3 regions of the Faucicola sp. SE7633 genome follow, and region 3 is predicted to be linked to each of the others. Evidence: predicted binding sites of a transcription regulator. Region 3 holds the regulator's gene; each other region holds the start of a gene.
The links. Region 3 encodes PhoB, which activates phosphate uptake and scavenging genes when phosphate is short. Its sites were predicted from a motif close to TGTCATNAANCTGTCATAA; they were not measured.
Positions count from the first base shown of each region.

Region 1: the regulator PhoB is predicted to act here: its motif matches at 3,411-3,429, upstream of pstS (phosphate ABC transporter substrate-binding protein PstS).
Region 2: the regulator PhoB is predicted to act here: its motif matches at 4,942-4,960, upstream of pstS (phosphate ABC transporter substrate-binding protein PstS).

Region 1 covers NZ_JCADBW010000005.1:53,995-62,214, forward strand. The annotation lists gene thiC (phosphomethylpyrimidine synthase ThiC) at 1-374, opposite strand, end outside; TPP riboswitch at 436-582, opposite strand; gene AC5L4R_RS03235 (TolC family outer membrane protein) at 687-2,054, shown strand; gene pstS (phosphate ABC transporter substrate-binding protein PstS) at 2,146-3,153, opposite strand; gene phoU (phosphate signaling complex protein PhoU) at 3,594-4,355, shown strand; gene AC5L4R_RS03250 (phosphoglycolate phosphatase) at 4,506-5,180, shown strand; gene AC5L4R_RS03255 (hypothetical protein) at 5,306-5,584, shown strand; gene AC5L4R_RS03260 (DUF4385 domain-containing protein) at 5,616-6,194, shown strand; gene AC5L4R_RS03265 (YifB family Mg chelatase-like AAA ATPase) at 6,212-7,714, opposite strand; gene hemN (oxygen-independent coproporphyrinogen III oxidase) at 8,137-8,220, shown strand, end outside.
Region 2 covers NZ_JCADBW010000012.1:28,342-36,561, reverse strand. The annotation lists gene AC5L4R_RS06250 (transporter substrate-binding domain-containing protein) at 1-829, shown strand, start outside; gene AC5L4R_RS06245 (ABC transporter permease) at 874-1,614, shown strand; gene AC5L4R_RS06240 (ABC transporter permease) at 1,616-2,344, shown strand; gene AC5L4R_RS06235 (hypothetical protein) at 2,344-2,940, shown strand; gene tsaD (tRNA (adenosine(37)-N6)-threonylcarbamoyltransferase complex transferase subunit TsaD) at 3,072-4,130, shown strand; gene AC5L4R_RS06225 (cold-shock protein) at 4,257-4,469, opposite strand; gene pstS (phosphate ABC transporter substrate-binding protein PstS) at 5,097-6,287, shown strand; gene pstC (phosphate ABC transporter permease subunit PstC) at 6,520-7,470, shown strand; gene pstA (phosphate ABC transporter permease PstA) at 7,497-8,220, shown strand, end outside.
Region 3 covers NZ_JCADBW010000004.1:35,481-43,700, reverse strand. The annotation lists gene asd (archaetidylserine decarboxylase) at 190-1,041, opposite strand; gene dtd (D-aminoacyl-tRNA deacylase) at 1,207-1,650, shown strand; gene phoB (phosphate regulon transcriptional regulator PhoB) at 1,967-2,665, shown strand; gene phoR (phosphate regulon sensor histidine kinase PhoR) at 2,707-3,999, shown strand; gene AC5L4R_RS02540 (D-amino acid dehydrogenase) at 3,973-5,322, opposite strand; gene mscL (large conductance mechanosensitive channel protein MscL) at 5,401-5,832, opposite strand; gene typA (translational GTPase TypA) at 5,913-7,751, opposite strand; gene AC5L4R_RS02525 (OmpA family protein) at 7,903-8,220, opposite strand, start outside.

The sequences.
Region 1 (8,220 bases), on a different contig from region 3:
GATAATTGGCTTAAAATCTCGGTATCGCCACGTTCTTTAATCCACGTCTCGCGCAGCTTGGGCAGGCCTTTGGTCAAATCAATCTCAACGTTTGGATCGGTATAAACGCCTGAGGTGTCATAGACATAAAATGGAGGGTTGTGCTCGCCTTCTGCCTTGCCAAAACCGCCCACAGGCGTGTCGGTCAAGGTGATTTCACGCATCGGCACTTGGATGTCGGGGCGTGAGCCTTCAATATAAACTTTGCGTGACGCAGGCAGCACACGGGTCAAATCACGGGCTTCTTCTTCAAAACGTGCGTCTTGTGGGCCGCGGTGGGCAGGGGTTTTTAAGGCATCATTGGCTTGGGGTTGCGGATTGGCAGGGGCGTTCATGGCTGTCCTTGGTGGTCGGTGTTGTTAAATTTAATCAATGTCAAAACCGACTCGGCTTGCCCAACCGCACGCCAGACTTCCCTACGACGGTACGAACCATATCAGGTGCGACGGGTGTTTCTCAGCTTGCCGCTGGTGCGCCATCTGTGATGCCATGTGTAACACACAGCGTTAAAACGCGAATCGACAAGCACCCCGAGTCATGTTGGCTTTATCTTAACAAAACTTGCGCGTTAAACCTAGTGAAATTTTGTCAGATTTTTGAGGCAATTACAGGTATGATAACGGGTTAAAATTGACGGTGATGACGTGATGAAATTTTGCTTGGTTCAGCGTACCTATGTCGCGTGTTGGCTGCTGGCTGCAAGCGCGTTTAGCCCAAGCACATGGGCAAATGATTTGTGGGATTTGTACACCGCTGCGCAGCGTCACAACGGGCAGTGGGCAGGACAACAGTACGATTATTTGGCACAGCAACAGGATGTGGGACTGGCGGCAGGTGATTTATTGCCACAAGTTGGCGTGCAAGGCAGCATCAAGCGCAACCAGTTTTATCCGCAGCATGGCGGTGATGACACAGGCAACGCGATCAGTCAAGTCGGCTTGGGGGTGCGACAAGCGTTATACCGTGCTGATAAATGGACAAATTTGCAAAAATCCGTGCTTGCCCAACAGGCGCATGACATTGAGCTGTTGCAACAACGCGCCGATTTGACCGAACAAGTCATCAAGGCGTATCTGAGCGTGTTGCGTGCGCAGGCGATGACCGAAAGCCTAAATGCCGAATGGCGCGCGCTCAAGGCACAAGATGACATGATGCAGGCGCGACTGGCGGCAGGCGTGGTTGCACGGGTCGATACCGAGGAGACCCACGCGCGGTTGGTCAGCGTGCAGGCGCAGCTTGCCAACAACGAAGTGGCCATCATGAATGCCAAACAACAGCTAGCACTGGTGACCGCCCAACCGATTGCGGATATCGCGCCTTTGCCATTGCCTGTGACGCTTAATTTAGTCCCCAAGCGCAGCATTGAACAATGGCTAAATAGCACCCAGCAAGACAATCTTGCTATTCAGCAAGCGCAAACCCAAGTCGCCCTTGCCAATCAGCAGGTTAAATACCTCAAATCCAATCTGTATCCCAAAGTAGATTTGGTCGGCAACATCAGCTGGCAGGACAACAGCAACCGCTTACAGACTCTCTCTGATGGCACAAATTATCAAATTGGCATTGAGCTTGATTGGCCCGTCTATACGGGTGGGCGCACACGCCTAGCGGTGGGGCAAGGCGCGTTGCAAGCCCAAGCCGCGCAAAGTCGGCTCACGTTTGTTTATCAGCAGGCGCTGACCCAAACCAGCCAAGCGTACCTAAACTTGATGGCAAGCCAAACCACACTAGCGGCCCAAGCTGCCGCCGTCACCGCCAACGCCAAAGTCGCCGAAGCCTCGCAGACGGGTTATGATTTGGGTATGCGCTCAATGGTTGATACATTGCTGGCACAGCGACAATACTATGCCGCGCGGCGCGACTGGCTCAACGCCCATTTTGACTACCTCAACGCCTATGTGGATTTGCAAAAAGCCACGGGCAATTTGGGCGATGACACGGTCAAGACCTTAGACAATTTGCTACAAGTCCATGCGCCATCTGATCAAGCACACGCCCTGCCAAGTACGCCCTAATGATTGGTTTTGTCTAGCGCAGTACATTTAACACAAAAAAGCCCCGTCTTTGACAGACAGGGCTTTTGGTGGCTTGAGTTAGCTCAAGCGATTAGCGGATTTTTTTCCACTCGTTGCGTACCGCGGCTTTGGTGGCTGCTGGTAGTGGAACGTAGTCCAATGAACGCGCTAGGTTGTCGCCATTGGTGAATGCCCAATCAAAGAATTTGATGGCTTCTTGGGTTTTAGCACCGCCGCCAGTACGTGGTACAAGGATGTAAGTTGCGGTAGAGATTGGCCACGCGTTAGCCGCTGGCATGTTGGTGATTGACACCGCAAAGCCAGGATAACGTGCCCAGTTGATGTTACCTGCCGCTGCAAACGTTGAGTCATCAGGCTGGATGAAGCGACCAGCGCGGTTTTGTAGCTGGGTGTGCGCTAGACGGTTTTGCTTGGCGTAAGCATATTCAACGTAACCGATTGAGTTGGCGACGCGTTGCACGTTGCTTGACACACCTTCGTTACCTTTACCGCCGACGCTTGAGTTGGCATTTGGCCACTTAACGGTTTTGTCTGCGCCCACTGATGATTTCCAATCACTAGACACTTGGCTTAGGTAAGTGGTGAAAACGTGGGTAGTACCTGAACCGTCTGAACGATTGACTGTGGTAATTTTGGCAGCAGGCAAGTTTAGACCGGGGTTGATTGCCTTGATACGCGCGTCATCCCACTGGGTAATTTTACCCATGTAGATATCCGCCAAGATAGGGCCTGTCAATTTTAATTGACCAGGTGCAACGCCTGCGATGTTCACCACAGGTACCACACCACCGATGACCGCTGGGAATTGTACCAAGTTGCTTTCGTTTAATTGCGCAGGTGTCATTGGCGCGTCAGTAGCACCAAAATCAACAGTTTTGGCTTGGATTTGCTTGATACCACCTGATGAACCGATACCTTGGTAGTTCACTTGGTTGCCAGTGCTGCGCTGATATTCAGCGGCCCATTTTGAGTACACAGGTTGTGGGAACGTCGCGCCTGCACCTGTTACAGTGGCTGCCATGCTTTGGCTGCCAACCGTTGCAAGCACGAGGCCTGCCAAAATGTGAGATAGCTTCATGGTGATTCCTTATTAAGACTACAGTGAGGCTTAAAGAATTAAGCAGGTTAAAGTGGGTGAGTGAGAATCAGGCTAGATGACCTAACAGGATCACAAGTAAAACCACCATCGCAGCGTCCTTGGGCACACTAACCACTAAAAAGCGTTACTACAAACACCACGCTAAGATTGGCGGTATTGTACGCCGCAAAGATGTCAAATATATGACAAATGAATTTTTATTTTTCGCTAATTTTTGGCCAATAAAACGCTAGCATTAACATCAATTTGTCACAATTTTGTGCTAGGTTAGCGCTTGGTTTTATCACCCGTTGCCAGCATTTAGCATGTACCAAGCGCTAGTTTTACAAAATATTATACAGCGTTTGGTTGCACTGACCTGCCAAAGTATCGAGGATTTATAGATTTTGGCAAATTTTAGATGAAATAAGGGACAAATTATGCGTTTAATCGGCGAACATATTTCAAAGCAGTTTGACCAAGATTTACAAGATTTATTAACCCTGTTTTTAAAAATGGGCGGCATGGCAGAGCAAAATCTTATCAGTGCCTTGCAAGCCCTGAACGGGCGCAACCGTGAACTTGCCGATGCTGTGATTGACAGCGATCGCGTACTCAATGCCAACGAAAAACAGCTGGATGAAGATGTGGTGACGATTTTGGCACGCCGCCAGCCTGTTGCAACGGACTTGCGCTTAATTATGGCCATCAGCAAAGCCAGTGCCGATATCGAACGTATCGGCGATGAAGCCAAACGCGTGGCAAAAACTGCGCGGCACACTTACCAAGGCGAACAAGCGCCGATTGGCTACCCAGAAGCTGAGGTGATGGGCAAATTTGTCCAAACCATGCTCAAAAACGCGCTAGAATCGTTTGCAACCTTTGAAGTTGAGCAGGCTTATCAAGTGGTTGAGCAAGCCCGCCAAATCGATAGTATGTATAAATCCGCCTCGCGCGCGCTGATGACGTATGTCATGGAAGATCCGCGCCAAGTGTCGCAAGTGGTAGATGGTTTGTGGGTTTTGCGCGCGCTTGAGCGTTCAGCCGCCCACGCGCTTAATATCGCTGAGCAGTTGATTTTTTGTATCACAGGTGAAGACGTGCGCTATCCAAAATCAACTCCTGATATGGTCACGCCAACAGGGCTTGAGGCACAAAATACCGATATCACCACCCCACAAAATGGCGATGACAACGCCTAAGCGAGGCTGCCAAAGCTCAGTGAGGTTGGTGTGAGTTGATTTTAAACCCTGTATCGTGTTAGCGTTGGTGGTTGCCATCAACGCTTTTTGGCATGCCTTAGGGCAAGTGATGACAGGCTTAGCGATAACCCTAACCGATAGGATAATTGTATGCGTGATGACAAATCATTGCTGATTTTTGATTTAGATGGTACGTTGATTGACAGCGTGCCCGACCTTGCCGCGGCGGTCAATGCCACGTTGGTGGATTTGGGGCGCGCACCGTTTGATGAGACCACGATTCGTAACTGGGTGGGCAATGGCGCGACAATGTTGGTGGCGCGTGCGTTATCGGGTGCGATGACGGTGGATGACACGCTGCCTGATACCGCCTTACAAGACGCGTTGGCGCGTTTTTTTGACCACTATCGTGCGCATACCTGTGAGCGTACGCAAGCCTATGCTGGCGTTAGCGAGGGGTTGCAAGCCCTAAAACATGCAGGCTATACCTTGAGCATGGTGACCAACAAGCCGTTTGAGTTTATCGCGCCGATTGTACAAGCTATGGGTTGGCAGGGTATATTTGCCGTGACGTTAGGCGGTGATAGCCTGCCAACCAAAAAACCTGACCCTGCGCCCCTGCTACACGTCTGCCAACAGCTGGGTATCGCGTCCAAACATGCCTACATGATTGGCGACTCCAAAAATGATATCTTGGCAGGTAAACAGGCGCATATCGACACGCTAGGGCTAAGTTATGGCTACAACTATGGGCAAGATATCCGCACCCAGCAGCCAACGGCAGCGTTTGACAGCTTTGGTGAATTGGTTGCGTTTTTGCTTTGATGGCTGCCGTTGTGCCATATTGGTGGCAAATCACGGTTTAAAATCCGCGCGCTTGCCCCCATTAGGTTATATTGCCTGTTAAATCAAGCCTGTTTACCAACGTTTTTTAGCCAGAGACTGCCGCCATGCCAAAGCCGCCCAAGGTCAAAATCAAGGTGCTAAAACTTGATGAGCTCAATTCGGTCGCCGCGCGCCTACGCAAAATCGCCCGCTTTCAGCTCACAGGGACGCTGTTGTGTTTGTTGGCGGCGATGTACTATACCGAGCAAGGCAGCCAACTGCTGCCCAAAGTGTTTGGCGCGGTGGCGTTCTTGACCTTAATAATTGGCGCGCTTAGTTTTCGTACCCGCAACAAGGTGCTGCGGCTGATTGCGCTCATCAAACAAAGCCAGCGTAAACCTTAAACCCAAACCAGCCCGAACATGGCAGCCGCGTATGCAAGAGTTTAACTACCAGCTGGATTACGCCAACTTGGATTTGCGCAAACACCCCGAACTGTACCGCGTGGGGCGTGGTGAGCAAGGCGTGTTGTTGGTTGAGCCCTACAAATCCGAGATTTTGCCGCATTGGCGGTTTGCCACGCCCGATATCGCACAAGCGAGCAGCCAAGCGATTTATGCCATGTTTTTGGATTATTTGGCGCAAGGCGATTTTGTCGGGGCAGATATGGCGCGTAAATTCATCCAAATGGGCTATACACGCGCGCGACGCTATGCCAATCACAAGGGCGGCAAAAAATACGATGGCGCAGTGCCTGCTGACAAAAAAGGGCAAAGCGGTGCTCATGGACGCGCTACCCTGCCCCAGCAGCCACAAGACAGCGAGGCAGCGCAAATCAAAGCCGAGGCGGCGCAAATTTTTAAAACCGTCTGGGATGACTGCCGCGCAAATGTCGATTATCAGCGTCTGCGCAAGCAGCACAAGGCGCGTTATGAGCACAGCGACCAATACGCCGACCTACCCCAAGACTGGTTCATCAAAGCCGCACCCAAAACCGCCCCATCCCAAAAATAATCCTGCCTCACAACCTGTTACGCGTTTGCCAGTTGTGAACGATAGCCCAATGCTTCGGTCAAATGTGGCGTGTCAATCGCCGCGCTACCTGTCAAATCAGCAATCGTACGCGCCACACGCAGCACACGATGATAACCACGCGCCGACAAATTCAGCCGTTGTTGCGCCATTGCCATGACGCGTGCTTGCGCCTCACCCAAGGCGGCAAACTGATCCAGCTCGCTTGGCGTGAGGTCGCTATTGGGCTTGCCTTGACGCGCTTGCTGACGCTGATAAGCGGCCAACACGCGCGCGCGCACTTGTGCCGAAGGCTCACCCGATTGGGCGTTTTGCAAATCACTGGCAGGCAATGCAGGTACGGTTAGGTGAATATCAATGCGGTCAAGCAGCGGCCCGGACAGCTTGTCTTGATAGCGTCGAATCTGCTCAGGGCGGCACTGGCAACGCCCCGATTGGTCACCGTAATATCCGCAGGGGCAAGGATTCATCGCAGCAATCAGCTGAAACTTGGCAGGAAAATCCACTTGTGAATTGGCGCGGCTGATGGTGATTTTTTTGCTCTCAATCGGTTGGCGCAAAACTTCCAAGACCTTGCGGTCAAATTCGGCGATTTCATCCAAGAACAACACACCTTGATTGGCCAACGTGATTTCACCAGGGCGCGGCGATGAGCCACCACCCACCAATGCCACCGCCGAGGTGGTGTGATGAATTTGGCGAAAAGGGCGCGTGCCATACGCATAATCGGCATTGGCAATCGAATAAATACTCGCCACTTCCAACGCTTCATCATCGCTAAGCGGCGGCAGAATCGTCGGTAAGCGCGATGCCAACAACGTCTTGCCCGTACCCGGCGCACCGCAAAATAACAACGAATGCCCACCTGCTGCGGCAATTTCCAGTGCGCGTCGTGCTTGCTGCTGCCCTTTGACATCCGCCAAATCAACGCTGTAATGATTGACTTGGTAGCGCGCCCGATGCGCCGTGGGCGTGATTGGGATATCACCTTGCAGATGCTGACACACGGTTTTAAGATGGTCAGCAGGTAGCACACTTACGCTATCGACTTGGGCGGCTTCTTGCGCGTTGTCTTGTGGTAGCACAAGACAACGCGGCTGACCGCTCTCGCCTTTGATGGCGCGTGCCACCGCCAGCGCGCCTGTTATCGGGCGCAATTCGCCATTGAGCGCCAACTCGCCGATGAATTCATAGCCCGATAGCTGACTGTCATCAAGCTGCCCACTGGCCGCCAAAATACCAATCGCAATCGGCAAATCCAATCGCGCCCCGTCTTTGGGCAAATCGGCAGGCGCAAGGTTGATGGTCAAGCGACGGTTGGGAAAACTAAAGCCTGCATTGATAATCGCTGAGCGCACTCGGTCTTTGCTCTCACGCACCGCCGCTTCGGGCAAGCCGACGATGGTGACCGCAGGCAAGCCTTGCGACAGATGCACCTCAACCATCACACTGGGCGCGTTGAGCCCCACCACCGAGCGAGTATAGACTTGGGCAAATGACATAAGGTTTTGTATTCCAATAATATTGTTAAGTCGCTAGCCGTATTGATGTCCTACCCTCTCTAGATTTAAAGGGAGGAAATCGCTTATACCAGACGGTCAAGCCCGACCGTTAGGATTGTCCTATTTTATTAATAGTTTAATTAAATATTATTTTAACAACAGACACAAGCCAACCTAAGTTTGTGTTTGCTAAATCTTGCCCGTTAGGTTAATGCAAACTTATCACTTAATCTTAACCGAACGATTTTTGTAAGACATTGTATAGCGTGCAACGAGTCTAGCAGCACGGATAATATTCAACAAATTTTTGTGGCTGGCTTGGGTTTAACACTGGGGTTTTTGTTGTGATAACAGTGGTATAATAGCAAAATCATTTTGCCCATAATAGGCGTTATTTTTTAATTTTTTGCTGCAATTTTATCATGAATCAACGACCAACCAAACCCGATAGCGCACCGCTTGCCGCCGATGAGCAGCCGTTTTTTAGCCGCCCAGCTGATATCACT
Region 2 (8,220 bases), on a different contig from region 3:
CGCGTGTCAGCCTGCCAACAACCCTACAGGCAGTGCCGATGCACAAGGCGCGAGCAGTACAGGCGCAGGCAGTCGGATGCTGCGTATCGCCACTGAAGGCGCGTACCGTCCGTTTAATTACACCGATGCCGATGGCAGCTTGGCGGGTTTTGATGTCGATATCGCCAAAGCCTTGTGCGCGGAGCTTAAGGCGCAGTGTGCCATCAAGGCGCAAGATTGGGACGGCATCATTCCTGCCTTAAACGCGCACAAATATGACGCGATTGTGTCGGCGATGTCGGTTACGCCTGAGCGCGCGGCACAGGTGGATTTTACCGAGCCATACTTTGATAATATGTTGGTGTTTTTGGCGCGTGATGACAGCACCTTTAACCCCGATGATACGGCACAAATTGATAGCCATACCCTGACCGCGCAGCGTTCAACGATCTCGGCGCAGTGGCTTGCTGACAAGCATCCAAATGCCAACGTCAAGCTGTATGATACGCTTGATAATGCATTTATGGATTTGGCAGCAGGTCGCGCTGATGCCATGGTGGCGGATCGTGCGCCTGCATTGGTGTGGCTACAAACGCCATCGGGTCAAGGCTTTAGCCAAAGAGGTGCGCCAATTGATATCCAAGATAAATTGGCGGTTGCGGTGCGCCGTGGCGATCCTCTCAAAGAGGAGCTGAATACCGCGTTGGCCACTATCCGTGCCAATGGCACGTATGACCGCATTGTGGCGCAGCATTTTGGCAATTTGGGCGCAAGTGCTACCACAACATCGCCAGCCGCCAGTGCGGCAGGGCAGCAAATCACCGCGCCTGCCAGTGCGACCAATCCGTGATTTTGACAATCATTAACCGATAAACAGACAGCAGAGGCAAACCAGTGTTTGATTTACAAGGCTATGGGCATTTACTGCTAAGCGGTTCGCTGATTACCATCAAGCTTGCGCTGACCAGTCTTGTCATCGGCTTGTTATTGGGGCTATTGGGCGCAAGTGCCAAGCTATCGCGCTTTGCCGTATTGCGTGCTATCGCAACCGCTTATACCACACTGGTGCGCGGAATTCCTGAGCTGTTGTCGGTGCTGTTTATTTATTTTGGCGGCTCAATGCTGCTGATGGCGGTACTCAAACGCGTTGGCTACAACGACTATGTGGAAATCAGCCAGTTTTGGGCAGGCGTGGCCGCACTGTCGTTTGCGTTTGGTGCGTATGCCACCGAGACATTTCGCATGGCGTTTCAAGAAATTCCGCACGGGCAACGCGAGTCGGGGCAGGCGCTTGGTATGCGCCCATGGCAGATTTTTTGGCGGATTACTTTGCCGCAGATGTGGCGCATTGCGTTGCCGGGTTTGGGGAACTTATTTTTGGTGCTGCTCAAGGACACAGCGTTGGTGTCGGTGGTTGGGCTTGATGATTTGATGCGCCAATCGACAGTGGCAGCGACTTCTACCCAGCGCCCGTTCGCGTTTTATTTGGCAGCGGCGTGTATTTATCTGCTGATGACGGTGGTGATAACCGCGATTTTGATGGCACTTGAGTGGTACAACAACCCTGCCGAGCGTTATGCCAAACGCTTGCTGCGCCAAACCACCGACCGCAAACTGACAGCGATGGGGAACTAAGATGTCGTGGAATTGGCAAGTCATTTGGGATAGCTTACCTGCGCTGTTAAATGCGTCGTTGGTTACCATCGGTTTGGTGGTGATATCGGGAATTTTGGGGTTGATACTGGCTGTGCCATTGGCGTTGGCGCGGCTGTCTAAGCGTCCGTATGTTGCGGCGTTGCCGTTTGCGTATATGTTCTTTTTTCGTGGCACGCCGCTACTGGTGCAGATTTTTTTGATTTATTATGGCATCGGGCCGTTTATCCCTGATAGCATGAAGCATGGCTGGTTGTGGGACGAGGTGCTTGCCAAGCCGTATTTTTGGGCGATTGTCGCGTTTACCCTCAACACCGCTGCTTATACGGCAGAGATTATCCGCGGTGCGGTCAAAGCCATTCCAAAGGGTGAAAATGAAGCCGCGGACGCGCTTGGTATGTCGTACCGCCAAAAGCTGCGCCGTATTATTTTGCCGCGCGCGTTTGGTATCATGCTACCTGCCTACAGCAACGAGGTGATTTTTATGCTCAAAGGCAGTGCGTTGGCCTCAACAATTTCTATCATGGATTTGACGGGGCAAGCCAAAACGCTGATTGCCAAAAACTATGCCACGCTTGAGATGTACTTTGCCGCAGGGGTATTGTATCTGATATTGGCATCGGTGTTTATTGCGATGTTTCGTGTGATTGAACGCCGCGCCAATCGCCACTTGCTAAGTGTGCCTGTCAGCACCACCGAGGTCACGGCATAATGCGTGCTGTGCCAAGCTTGTACCGTCCGCGCTTACTATGGCTGTTTATTATCACAGGTATGTTAAGCGCGTGCCAACCTGCCCAAGAGTCGGCAGCTACTAGCTCTGCCGACTCTGCCCCCGTTGCTAGTATAGCCCACGCATCTGCCCAAGTTGCCACCGCTGATACCAACGCGCGCTTGTCGCAAGCGCTAGATTGGACAAAAATTGATTCGGGCGTCACTGCGGTGGACAAAAATACGTTTGACTACCCATTTGCGCTTGATAGCAAGCCTGTGCAAGCCTATGCCGATGCGTATCACGTCGACGCCAACAGCGCGCGCTATAACCTCACGGTGGGTATGGCGGTCAATGAAGTGCTTGCCAAAGTGCTTGACCAAATTGGCACTGCGTATGTCTCACACGAGCTAACCGCAGGCAAAACCAGTGAGTTTATTGTTCATACCACACCGCGCATCAAGCCTAGCCGCTATACTTATGTATTTGCCGAGCCGTTTGCGCACGGGCTGACTATCGATGTCGTCATCGTCAATGACGGCATCAAGCCGCGCCTGCCTGCTGATAGCAACCATGCCATGCCTTTGGTACAACAATAACGCGGCAGACCTAGCCAAGTAAAAGCCAAGCCAACTGTTGCCCGTTGTACTGTTGCCCATCAAAGGCTGAAATTTGCTCACGTTGCCCTCATAGTTAGCCTGTCATATTCAATCAAACAAAGGAAGCAGCCATGCGCGTATTGGGGCTTGAAACATCTTGCGATGAAACTGGTTTGGCAATTTTTGATGGCCATGTGCCCGATCCTGCCGCTGGGATCATCGGGCAGGTGTTGTATAGCCAAATCGAGCTGCACGCTACCTATGGGGGCGTGGTGCCAGAGCTGGCAAGCCGCGATCATATCCGCAAATTGGTGCCGTTGCTTGATGAGCTACTTGCCCAAACGGGGCTCAATAAACGCGACATTGACGCGGTAGCCTATACCAAAGGGCCGGGGTTGGTCGGTGCTTTGATGACAGGTGCGCTATTTGGACGCAGCCTTGCGTACGCGCTTGACGTGCCTGCCATCGGCGTGCATCACATGGAAGGGCATTTGCTTGCGCCGTTGATGTCAACGGACGCGCCCGAATTTCCGTTTGTCGCGTTGCTGGTTTCGGGCGGTCACACGTTGCTTGTGGCGGTTGAGGGTATCGGGCGTTATCAGATACTGGGGCAAAGTATTGATGACGCGGCAGGTGAATGCTTTGACAAAGCCGCCAAAATGCTAGAATTGCCGTATCCAGGTGGCCCGAACATCTCACGCTTAGCCCAACAGGGCGACCCCAACGCCTATGACCTACCGCGCCCCATGCTTGGACAAGGGTTGGATTTTTCTTTTAGCGGTATGAAAACTGCCGTGCATAACCTCATTGCTCACCACCCAACCGATCCCAATAACCCTGCCGACCACCAAACCCGTGCCGACATTGCGGCAAGTTTTGAACACGCTGTTGTGGATACATTGGTAAAAAAGTGCCGCAAAGCCCTGCAAGCTACAGGTATGCGCCGACTGGTGATTGCAGGCGGGGTGAGTGCCAACACACGTTTGCGCCAAGCGCTTGCGCAGCAGCTTACCGCCATCGGTGGCACGGTATATTATGCACCGCCTGCCCTGTGCACCGACAATGGCGCGATGATTGCGTTTACAGGCTGGCAGCGGCTACGCGCAGGGCAACACGATGATTTGGCGGTCAGCTGTTTGCCGCGTTGGGATATGACCGAATTGCCTGCAGTGGACACAGCCGTTAGCTAATAGCAGTTTTAAATAGGGTAAAAGAAAAAATAAACAAGATACAAGGCACAAAAAAAGGCAAACGAATGTCATTTGCCTTTTATTTTTTACCTGATCGGCGGTTGAGATTGAGCCGATCACGTCAAGTTATAGCGCCACAATATTGTTGGCCTGTTCGCCTTTTTGACCATTGCTAACCGTGAATGACACGCGTTGCCCTTCATGCAAAGTTTTAAAACCCGAACCTGCAATTTGGCTAAAATGTGCGAACACATCTTTACCGCCATTATCCTGCTGAATAAAACCAAAACCCTTGGCTTCGTTAAACCACTTAACCGTACCGCTGACTGTATTTGACATACCAGTATCCAATCTCTGCTCAAATTTGAGCGTCCTAAATCATAACGAGCCGTTGTTGTAAAAATCACGCTCATCGTCACTCAGCTTGTATCCAACGCGTATCACAGCCGCCAAACATCATAGTTTGACCGAGCATACGCCAACAACATCAATCAAAATCTAGGAAAAAAGGATACACAAATATACTTCAAAACAGACTTAACATAATGCGGTGCATCATTATAGATGCCGATTGCGCGCGGCAATCCTTGACAAGCTGACCGCCAGTATAAAGTAAATTTTAAAGATAACAAGCAAAATATTAAATTTTTTGTAACGGCAAACATTGTATCTATCTAGACAAGTTGATTTTACGATGTCATACGATCCAAAAAAAGTTCAAATAAAGTTTTAGGCGACGCCATGCTATTATGAAAAATTTGCTTACAGAAAACTTGACTAAATTGCTCTGATATTGACCTTGTCACATTTTTGTCATAATAATGTCACACTTTATTGTAAAAATATGCAAAATTTTGCGTGTTTCTTTAAAGTTGTTTACTTAACATCACAATTCTGTCATCTATTCTAAATATCCTACTTTGGGATATTTGTGTGCACACGAACATTATATATTAAGGAGTTTCCATGCGTTATTCATTGCTAAGCGCAATCGTCGCTGCTACATTGGCACTAACTGCCTGTGGTAACAAACCAGCCGACAACGGCAATACCGCCGCAACCACAGGTGCTGATACCGCTAACACCACTGCGCCTGCAGGCGGTAACCAAGCCGTTGGTCAAACCATCACTGGCGCAGGTGCATCATTCCCACAACCGATTTATGCCAAATGGTCGGGTGATTATAAAGCCGCAACAGGTGGGCAAGTGAACTACCAGTCGATTGGTTCATCAGGCGGTATTAAGCAAATCATTGCCAACACAGTCGATTTTGGTGCGTCGGACAAGCCTTTGTCCGCAGAAGACTTGGAAAAAGACGGCTTGATCCAGTTCCCAACCGTAATCGGTGGGGTAGTGCCTGTGGTGAATATCGACGGCGTTCAACCTGGTCAATTGAAACTTGACGGCACGACGCTAGCAAACATTTACTTGGGCAAAATTACCAAATGGAATGATCCAGCGATTGTCGCGCTAAATCCAGGTGTGACATTGCCAGATGCGCCAATTACCACGATTTTCCGTTCAGACGGTTCAGGTACAACCTTTAACTTCACGCATTATCTATCATCTGTATCACCAGAGTGGAAAGCAGGTCCTGGCGCAGATGCGTCAATCAAATGGCCAACTGCAGCCACGGGTGCAGGTGGTAAGGGCAACGAAGGCGTGGCAAGTAACGTGATGCGTGCCAAAAACTCAATCGGTTATGTTGAATACGCCTATGCCAAGCAAAATAACATGGCATATACCCAAATGAAAAATGCGGCTGGTAACTTTGTTCAGCCTTCCGCTGAAACCTTTGAAGCAGCAGGTAACGCTGATTGGGCAAATACACCTGGCTTTAATATCGTGCTAACCAACCAAGCCGATGCCAACGCATGGCCGATTTCTGCTGCGACCTTCATTTTGGTACACAAAAAACCAACCGATCCTGCCAAAGCCAAAGCGGTATTGGAGTTCTTTGATTGGGCGTACACCAATGGTGATGACGCTGCCAAATCACTTGACTTTGTACCATTTGGTCAAGCCAGTAAAGCAGCGTTCCGCGATAGCTGGAAGCAAGTGGTGGGTGCAGACGGTCAGCCTGTTTACACCAGCTCAGCCACTATGGGCGATAACACCGCCGTTGCTGTGGCATCAGCCGCCGCGCCAGCCTCTTAATGATTCATTGATGTTGGACGCATGTTCATGACATAGACCATGAGAGAGTACCGTTAAAACGCTATTTTCTCACCGCAAAGCGTAGAGCACTACCAGACAACGTCGGCTCTACGCTTTTTTTTGGTCAAAGATTGATTGGCTTCGGTCAGTCGCTGGCTTTATCTGGTTTTGCGGTTTTTGTCACGATTTTTCTTTTCGCCATTTTTCCAGTATTTTTGAAGGCACGCGGGTTATGTCGGATTTACAAGCACAATTAGCCAAGCAGCAGCGTTATGACTGGCTGTTCGTCAATGCGACGCGCTTTTTTGCGTTTTTGGTATTGCTTTTGCTCGGCGGTATTTTGGTTTCATTGTTTTTGGGCGCATGGCCGAGTATGAAGGAATTTGGGCTGTCGTTCTACACCAGCTCAGAATGGGACACAGGTTCGGATGTTTATGGTGCATTGGCACCAATTTATGGCACGCTGGTGACCTCTGTGATTGCAATTTGTATTGCGGTGCCTGTCAGTTTCGGGATTGCGATGTTTTTGACCGAGCTATGCCCCGGTTGGCTTAAGCGTCCATTGGGTATCGCCATCGAGCTGTTGGCAGGTATTCCATCGATTATCTATGGTATGTGGGGCTTTTTTGTGTTCGCGCCATGGTTTGGTCAATACATTCAACCGTGGTTGATTGAGCATTTAGGCAATGTGCCTGTTATCGGCAAGCTGTTTCAGGGCGCGCCGATGGGGATTGGTTTGTTTACCGCCAGTTTGATTTTGGCGGTGATGATTATCCCATTTATCGCGTCGGTGATGCGCGATGTGTTTGCGATTACCCCACAAATGCTGAAAGAATCAGCGTATGGCTTGGGCGCGACGACGTGGGAGGTGATGACTAAGGTGGTGTTGCCTTACACCAAAGCGGGTGTGGTCGGTGGTATTATCTTGGGTCTAGGGCGCGCGCTGGGTGAGACGATGGCGGTGACGTTTGTGATTGGTAACGCCTACAACATCAGCCCAAGTTTGTTCCAGTCAGGTGTGTCGATCACCTCATCGCTTGCCAATGAATTTGCTGAGTCAGAGGGTTTGCATCAGTCATCGTTGCTGCACTTGGGCTTCTTGCTGTTTATCATTACCTTTATCGTGCTGGTGATTTCTAAGATCATGTTGGCGCGCATGGATCAAAACCAAGGCAAAAAATAACCACGCCGCACGGCTTAGGAGATTGTATGGAACGTAATAACGCACTTTATAAACGCCGTCAAGGTTATAACACGTTGGGGCTTATCTTTGCAGGCTGCTCGGTGGCGTTTGGTTTGGTGTTTTTGGGGCTGATTTTAATTAAGCTATTCACCGCAGGCGCGCATGCGATGATTACCATGCCAATTTTTACCCAAGATACGCCATCACCCAATGATGTTGGGGGGTTGCGTAACGCGATTGTCGGCTCGGTGATGATTACAGGTTTGGGGCTGCTGGTTGGTACGCCAATTGGCATCATGGCAGGGATTTATTTGGCGGAATTTGCTGAAGGCAGCTGGCTTGGCAAGATGACACGCTTTATGAATGACATTTTGCTGTCAGCGCCGTCGATTGTTATCGGTCTATTTATCTTTGCCTTGATGGTGCAAGGACGCAACTTCTCGGGTTGGGCAGGTGCGATGGCGTTGGCGTTGTTGGTGATTCCCGTGGTTGTGCGTACCACCGAAAACATGCTGCGCTTAGTGCCCAATACCTTGCGTGAAGCAGGCTATGCGCTGGGCACACCGAAGTGGAAACTGGTCAGCTCGGTGACTTTGCGTGCGGCTAAGACAGGTGTCATGACGGGCGTGCTGTTGGCATTTGCGCGGATTTCGGGCGAAACTGCGCCGCTTTTGTTCACCGCGCTCAACAACCAGTTCTTTAGCACCAACATGAGCCAACCGATGGCAAACTTGCCCAACGTGATTTATC
Region 3 (8,220 bases):
ACATCGGTGATTGGCACAAAAAACCGCTCGGCTTGGGTGTAGCTTTGGGCATATATCAAGCACGCTAAAACCAAACCCGTCTATTGTAACGCATTTTGCCCTATAAACGCGCCAGTGTTTATGCAGCGCAAGCACGGCACAGGCTAAACCATCTAAAATACAGCCTTGTCACAAACCGCTGCACCGCCGCTAAACGGGCTTAAAATGATTGGTCTGTAGCGTGCCAAGCGACTCACCCATACGCACCGCCTTGCCGTGCTGCATGGTGGGTAGCCACTCGGTGTGCGCTGACGCAGGCAACAGCACAATCGCGGTTGAACCCAAATAAAACCGCCCCAATTCCGCGCCTTTTTGTAACACAAGGTCATGCGATTGGCGAACGATGGTATCACCGCGTGCAAGCTTGCCTGTGGCGACCGTCTCAATACCTGCAACTATCATCGCACCGACCATGACCACACACGCTTGCCCAAACGCGGTATCAAATACACACACGCAGCGTTCATTGCGCGCAAACAAATCGGGTACATGATTGGCAGTCACATCATTAACCGAAAACAACTGCCCTGGTACATAAATCGTCTCAATCAGCCGCCCATCAAATGGCATATGCACGCGATGGTAATTGGTCGGCGCAAGGTACACCGTGGCAAAGCTGCCATCTTGCAACGCCTTACCCAGTGCATAATCCGCCACCAATTGCCCAACTTCATACTCACGCCCCTTGGCTTGCAGCAACTTGCCATCGCTGATCGTGCCAAGCTGTGAAATCACACCATCGGCAGGGCAAGCAATGGCATTGAGCGCGTCAGCAATCGGGCGGCGGTCGGTTTTGAGCTCACGGGTAAAAAAATCATTAAAACTTTGGTATTGGCGCAAGCTGCCACGCGCGTAGTCATCCAAATCAATACCGTACGCACGCGCAAAGCCATGAATCAGTGCGGTTTTGACCAATGGCTGTTGGCTTGCCGCCAGTTTGCCTGCCAGTTCGCTAAGTTTTTGTTGCGGGACAATGTGTTGTAAGGTAGTAAATAGGTTCATAATAATGATACGATTGGATAAGGACAATGAGGGCTTGCTAATCGCGCCGTGGTTGCCTAGCAGCCGCGTTGGGCGTTTGCCGTTTAGACATCGCTGACATTATAATTCAAACCCTAGATGAGCAAAACCGCAAATTTTACCGATTTTGAGTAACAGGACACTGCCATGAAAGCCGTCATCCAGCGTGTACGCCACGCCAAAGTTGAAGTCAATCAACAAACTGTTGGACAAATTGAGCATGGTGTGTTGGTCTACCTTGGGCTTGCTCACGGCGATACGCTTGCCGTCGGGCAAAAAATGGTCGATAAAATTCTCAACTACCGCTTATTTGCCAATGCGCAAGATAAGCTTGATTATTCACTACGCGATGTTGGCGGTGGCTTGCTGATTGTGTCGCAATTTACCCTGCTTGCCGATACACGCTCAGGGAGGCGGCCGGATTTTGCTGGCGCGATGCCGCCTGCTGACGCGCGTGACTTGTTTGCCCAAATCGTTGATTATGCCAACGCCCAATACCCCAACGTTGCAACGGGTGAATTTGGCGCGGATATGCAGGTGGTTAGCTGCAATGATGGCCCGATAAATTTTATTGTTGAACTGGCTGGCTAGCTGTTGCGACTAACGTTGGCAATGCCTTGAAAAATCTAAAAATATATACTGTATTGCTGTTTTGTCATCATTGTGTCACAATCATGAATTGTAATAGCGAGGTGTCATCTAGCTGTCACATTTAGTTGTCACATTCAGTTATCACATTTGAGAGGTCAGATTTGATAAGCACTTTGACAGCGGCGGTTTTTCGGCTGCGTGATTTTTAGCGATACCATTTGTAAGACTGCTTGACCTGTTCGCCATCAACTTTATTTTTTATAATTTTATACGTTTAAATTTTCTCAGCCTAAACAAATCGCTCCAAGAATTTGCCATGAAAAACGAAACGATTTTGGTCGTTGAAGACGAACCTGCCATTCAAGAAATGATTGTGACCACGCTTGAGATGGCAGGGTTTGACTGCCTGCAAGCCTCAGATGTGTCTCAGGCGCACCATTTGGTGGTGGATCATCGTCCTAATCTGATTTTGTTGGATTGGATGTTGCCAAATGGTTTGTCGGGCATTGATTTGTGCCGACGGCTCAAAAAAGACGATATGCTGTCAGAAATCCCCATCATCATGCTGACCGCAAAAGGCGAGGAAGACAACAAGGTGCAGGGGCTGGACGCAGGTGCAGATGACTACATCACCAAGCCATTCTCAACGCGTGAGCTGGTATCGCGTATCAAGGCCGTATTGCGCCGTAGTAGCGCGTTGTCGGGCGATAAGCCGATTGACATTGGCGGCTTGACGCTTGACCCTGTCAGCCAACGCGTGAGCGCACACAACAAGCCGATTGAGATTGGTCCGACCGAATACCGCTTGCTGGCGTTTTTTATGAGCCATCCTGAACGCGCCTACACGCGCACACAGCTGCTTGACCAAGTTTGGGGTGGCAATGTGTATGTTGAAGATCGTACGATTGACGTGCACATTCGCCGCCTGCGCAAGGTGCTTGAGCCGTTTGGCTTTGCCGATTATATCCAAACCGTGCGCGGTACGGGCTATCGGTTCTCTAGCCATGTCAATTAATCCGTCAATCGCACCAACTGCCCTAGCCTGCTGCCAATCCAATGGATGCGCGTAGAATCAACCTGTGGTCATCGCTGCTGCCTTTGACGCTCACCTGCTTGCTTGGGCTGACGCTGGGCGCGCTGGTTGATAAGCCTGCGTGGGGGCTTGGACTGGGGGTGCTGGTATATCACGCCTATGTGCTGTATTCGCTGCAACGTTTTAAACAATGGGCATTGCATCACATCAACACGCCGCCGCCGAATTTAGACAGCAACCTCAACGTCATCGCCTACAGCCTCTACCAATCAACGCGACAAGAGCGGCAAGCCCACCAGCAAATGCTACAGCTGATGCAAAAAATTCGCGCGTCATTGAGCGCGTTGTCTGACGCGGTTTTGCTGGTGGATCAAAAAGACTGTATTGAGTGGTGGAACCCCTCGGCGCAGCACCTACTGGGTTTAAATGCGCCTGACCAAGGGCGGCATATTTTGACGGTGATTCGTCAGCCTGCGTTTCATCAATACTATCAAAATCCAAGCCACTACAGCGACGGCGTGCGCCTAAGCGGTTGGCAAAATCATGCACGCTTTATTCAGTGTGAGGTCACCCCGTTTGGACAAGAAAAACTGCTGATTTTGTATGATGTCACGCGCTTGCAGCACCTTGAACAGATGCGCAAAGACTTTGTTGCCAATGTGTCGCACGAGCTGCGCACGCCACTGACCGTCATCATGGGCTATGTTGAAACGTTAAGCGAACAGCCAGACCTTGATGCGCGTTGGCAACGCGCGCTGCTACAAATGACCCAGCAAAGCCAGCGCATGAACAGCATTATCAATGATTTATTGCTGCTATCGCGCCTAGAAAATGACGAAAAACCCAGCACACCGCGCCAAATTGACATGCCCAAGCTGCTGATGCAACTTTTTGATGACGCGCAAATGTACAACAAAAACTTTGACCATCTGATCCACCTGCATTTAGACAGCCAACAACAGCTGATGGGCTATGAAGACTATTTGCGCAGCGCCCTGAGCAACTTAATCACCAACGCCATCAAGTACACACCAAAAGGCGGTGAAATCAACATCAGCTGGGAAACAACCGAAGACGGCGCGCGCTTTTGTGTGCAAGATAACGGCATTGGCATTGCGCCGCAGCACATTGCTCGGCTGACTGAGCGTTTTTATCGCGTCGATACAGGGCGCAGTCGCGAGACGGGCGGCACAGGGCTGGGCTTAGCCATTGTCAAGCATGTAGTGTATCAGCATGGCGCGGAGCTTGACATCGAGTCTAGTGTGGGCAAAGGCTCGACGTTTAGCGTGTTATTTCCGCCATCTATTTTGGTCTAGCCCAACAAAATTAAAATCAACCTCAGGGGCTTGCCCCATGATGATATCACGCATGGCTTTTGCCGAACCGTTAGCATGCGTCCAACCCAATGTGCCATGCCCCGTGTTTAAATATAGATTATCAATGCGGCCATACCGATTGACCGCGCGCCCAATAATCGGCACATTAGAGGGTGTCATTGGGCGTAAGCCCGTCCAAAAATTCGCCTCGCGCGTATCGAGCGCATCGCCAAATATCTCAACCACACGCCGTGTAAGCGCCTGACAGCGCACAGGATTCAGCGCGCGGTCAAAGCCGTTAAATTCTGCCGTACCTGCCACGCGCAACTGATCACCCAAACGCGAATAGACAAGTTTAAATTCATCATCAATCAAGCTAACATATGGCGCGCGTGCTGCGTCCAACACCTGATAGGTTGCTGAATAACCTTTGGCAGGATAAATCGGCAATTGTACGCCCAAGGGTCTTGCCAACAATGGGCTATAACTGCCCAACGCCAACACATACGCATCAGCGGTCAAACGTTTGGGCGCAGGTGTTGGGGTGTGGTTAGGCTTGGCGACTTCTTGCACTGCTATGCCTTGCACATGCTGGCCATCGTGGATAAGGTGCAAAATCTTATGGTTAAACAAAAACTGCACCCCCATACGCGCGGCATCTTGCGCCAATGCTTGGCTAAAGCGGCGTGCATCGCCCGATTCATCAAGCGCGGTAAACGTTGCGCCCACCAGCCTGTCTTGCACAGCGCCCAGTGCAGGCTCAAGCGCAATGGCTTCAGCAACGTCTATCACACGGCGGTCACAGCCTAGCTGCTGCATACGCTCGGTTGGGGCAAGCGCGCTGGCAAATTCCGCTGAGTCGGTGTAAAAATGCATGATACCACGCGTTAAGTGATTGTACTCAATCCCCGTGGCTGCCCGTACCTCACCAAGTACCTGCCGTGAATACAGACCCAAGCGCACCATCTGCACCAAATTGGCATCGGCGCGTTGGGCGCTACATTCACGCAAAAATTGCGCCCCCCACTGCCACAACGCGTTATCGAACGTGTGGGCGGCATCCAAGCCAAACAACCGCCGCCAACGAAACAATAGCGGCGCGTCTTCTTGCCCCAACCATTTCAAAGCCTTGAGCGGCGTACTGGGATTTGCCCACGGTGTGGCGTGTGAAACCGAAATCTGCCCACCATTGGCAAAGCTGGTTTGCAGGGCAGCGGTGGACTCTTGCTCGACGACAGTCACGCCAAAGCCTGCCTGTGCCAGTTGCCACGCAGTCGTGACACCGACCACACCTGCTCCCATGATGATGATATGTTTACTCACGTTGCTACTGACAATCAGTTGGATAAAAACTATAAAACGCTATCTTGCTATATCCATTCAAGCCAACCCACCTATAACCTAGCGGCGATCAAGTTTTGCGCTGATTTCACGCAACAGCTGTACCTCTTCTGAAGGCTGCTCCTCAATGACCTGTGCCTCACTTTGTCGTCGTAAGCGGTTCATAGCTTTAACCAACATAAAAATGATAAACGCCAAAATAATAAAATTAATCACAATCGTGATGAAATTACCATACGCCAACACAGGTACACCAGCCTCTTTAAGAGCAGCGTACGTTAGTGGCGTACCCGCAGGCACGTTGCCTAGCGGAATCAGCATGTTGCTAAAATCCATGCGTCCACCCATGATTGCTGCCAACAGCGGCATAATGATATCTTCAACCAATGAGGTGGTGATTTTACCAAACGCTCCACCAATGATCACACCGATGGCTAAATCCATCACATTGCCCTTGAGGGCAAATTCCTTAAACTCCGATAACAAACTCATTTTACTTCCCTTTTGATTTGCCCCAAAACCGCCAAGGCAGTTTAACTCAGCGGTTTTGTGCCGTTTTATTAACCGCCAAATCACTTACGATTATGTCGCTTACGCTCGTTTTCGGTTAAATAACGCTTGCGCAAGCGCACTGATTTTGGGGTAACCTCAACCAACTCATCATCCGCGATAAACTCCAACGCTTGTTCAAGGGTAAATCTAATGGGCGGCGTTAAAATAATATTTTCATCACTGCCCGACGCGCGGATGTTAGTCAGCTGCTTGGCTTTGGTTGGATTCACAACCATGTCATCACCACGCGAATTGATACCAACAATCATGCCTTCATACACCTCAAGCCCTGGCTCGGCAAACAGCTTACCGCGCTCTTGCAAGTTGAACAGCGCATACGCCAAACACGTGCCATTGGTCATCGAGATTAACACACCATTGTTACGCGCACCCACATCGCCGACTTTTTGCTCACCATAGTGTGAAAAGCTTGATGTCAAAATCCCTGTACCCGAGGTCATGGTCATAAACTCAGAGCGAAAGCCAATCAAACCGCGTGATGGCATGGTCGCCTCAATGCGAATGCGCCCTTTACCATCAAGCTCCATGTTGGTCATCTCACCTTTGCGCAAGCCAACTTGCTCCATGACCGCGCCTTGGTGCTGCTCTTCGACATCAAAAATCACGTTCTCATACGGTTCTTGTAGCGCGCCATCGACTTCACGCACAATAACCTCAGGCCGCGACACGCCAAGCTCATAACCTTCGCGGCGCATATTTTCAATCAACACCGATAAATGCAACTCACCACGACCTGATACCTTAAATTTATCGGGGCTGTCGCTGTCCTCCACGCGCAAGGCAACGTTGTGAATCAACTCGCGCTCAAGGCGTTCGCGGATGTTGCGTGACGTGACAAACTTACCCTCACGTCCTGCAAATGGCGAATCATTGACTTGAAACGTCATCGACACGGTAGGTTCATCGACACTTAGCGCAGGTAAGGCTTCAACATGTTGTGGATCGCACAGCGTATCCGAAATATTCAGCGCGTCGATACCTGTGATACATACAATATCACCCGCTTGTGCCATGGGCACTTCAACACGCTCCAGGCCATGATAGCCCATGATTTGTAAAATACGACCATTGCGTCGGTTACCGTCTTTATCTACCACCACAACGGGCGTGTTGGTCTTAACCGAACCGCGCTGGATACGCCCAATACCAATCACCCCAACAAAGCTGTTGTAATCAAGGCTTGAAATTTGCATTTGAAACGGACCATCGACATCGACTTGCGGCGCTTCGACCACATCAACAATGGTTTCAAATAGCGGCGTCATATCCTCGGCAAGCGCATCGGGCGCAGGGCCTGCCACACCATTTAGGCCTGAGGCATATACCACGGGGAAATCAAGCTGCTCATCGCTTGCCCCCAGATTATCAAACAAATCAAACACCTGATCCATCACCCAATCGGGGCGTGCACCGGGACGATCAACTTTATTGATAATGACAATCGGCTTTAAACCACGGGCGAAGGCTTTTTGGGTGACAAAGCGCGTCTGTGGCATCGGCCCATCAACCGCATCGACAAGCAGTAGCACACAATCAACCATTGACATCACGCGCTCAACCTCACCCCCAAAGTCCGCGTGCCCAGGGGTATCGACGATATTAATGCGGTATTCGGTGTTGTCTTTTGGGTTTGTCCATTTAATCGCGGTATTTTTGGCCAAAATGGTGATACCGCGCTCTTGCTCAAGCGCGTTGGAGTCCATCACGCGCTCAATTTCACCAGCACGCTCACCAAAAGTACCTGATTGCTGTAGCAGCTTATCAACCAATGTGGTTTTACCGTGGTCTACGTGTGCGATAATGGCGATGTTGCGTAAGTTTTGAATATTATCAGACATAAAGTCTCACTTCGATAGCAAAAATTTTGATGAGCGCTAGTATAGCATTTTATCAGCTTTAAAAGCTGCCGCGCTTCATCTGACGTGCAAAAATTTGACAAAAAAAGCTGCCAACTGGCAGCTTTTTTTAAACAGATAATCGGTACATCAATTATGGTTGTACGTTCATACCTTGAGTTTGGTTCACTGTGTTGGTTTTGTCCCCAGCAATCTTCGCGTATACGCGACGGTTCATTGCACGGCCTTCTGGTGTGTTGTTGTCAGCAATCGGACGGCTGAAGCCATAACCAACTGTGCTGATACGGTTTGGCGCGATACCAAATTGATTCACCAACATGCCTTTAACCGCGTTTGCACGGGCTTCAGACAAGCGTTGGTTATAAGTTGCGCTACTACGCTTACCGATACGCGAAGCGTGACCTTCGATAGAAGCGGTTGCGTTTGGATACTCGTTCATCTTCTCAGCCAC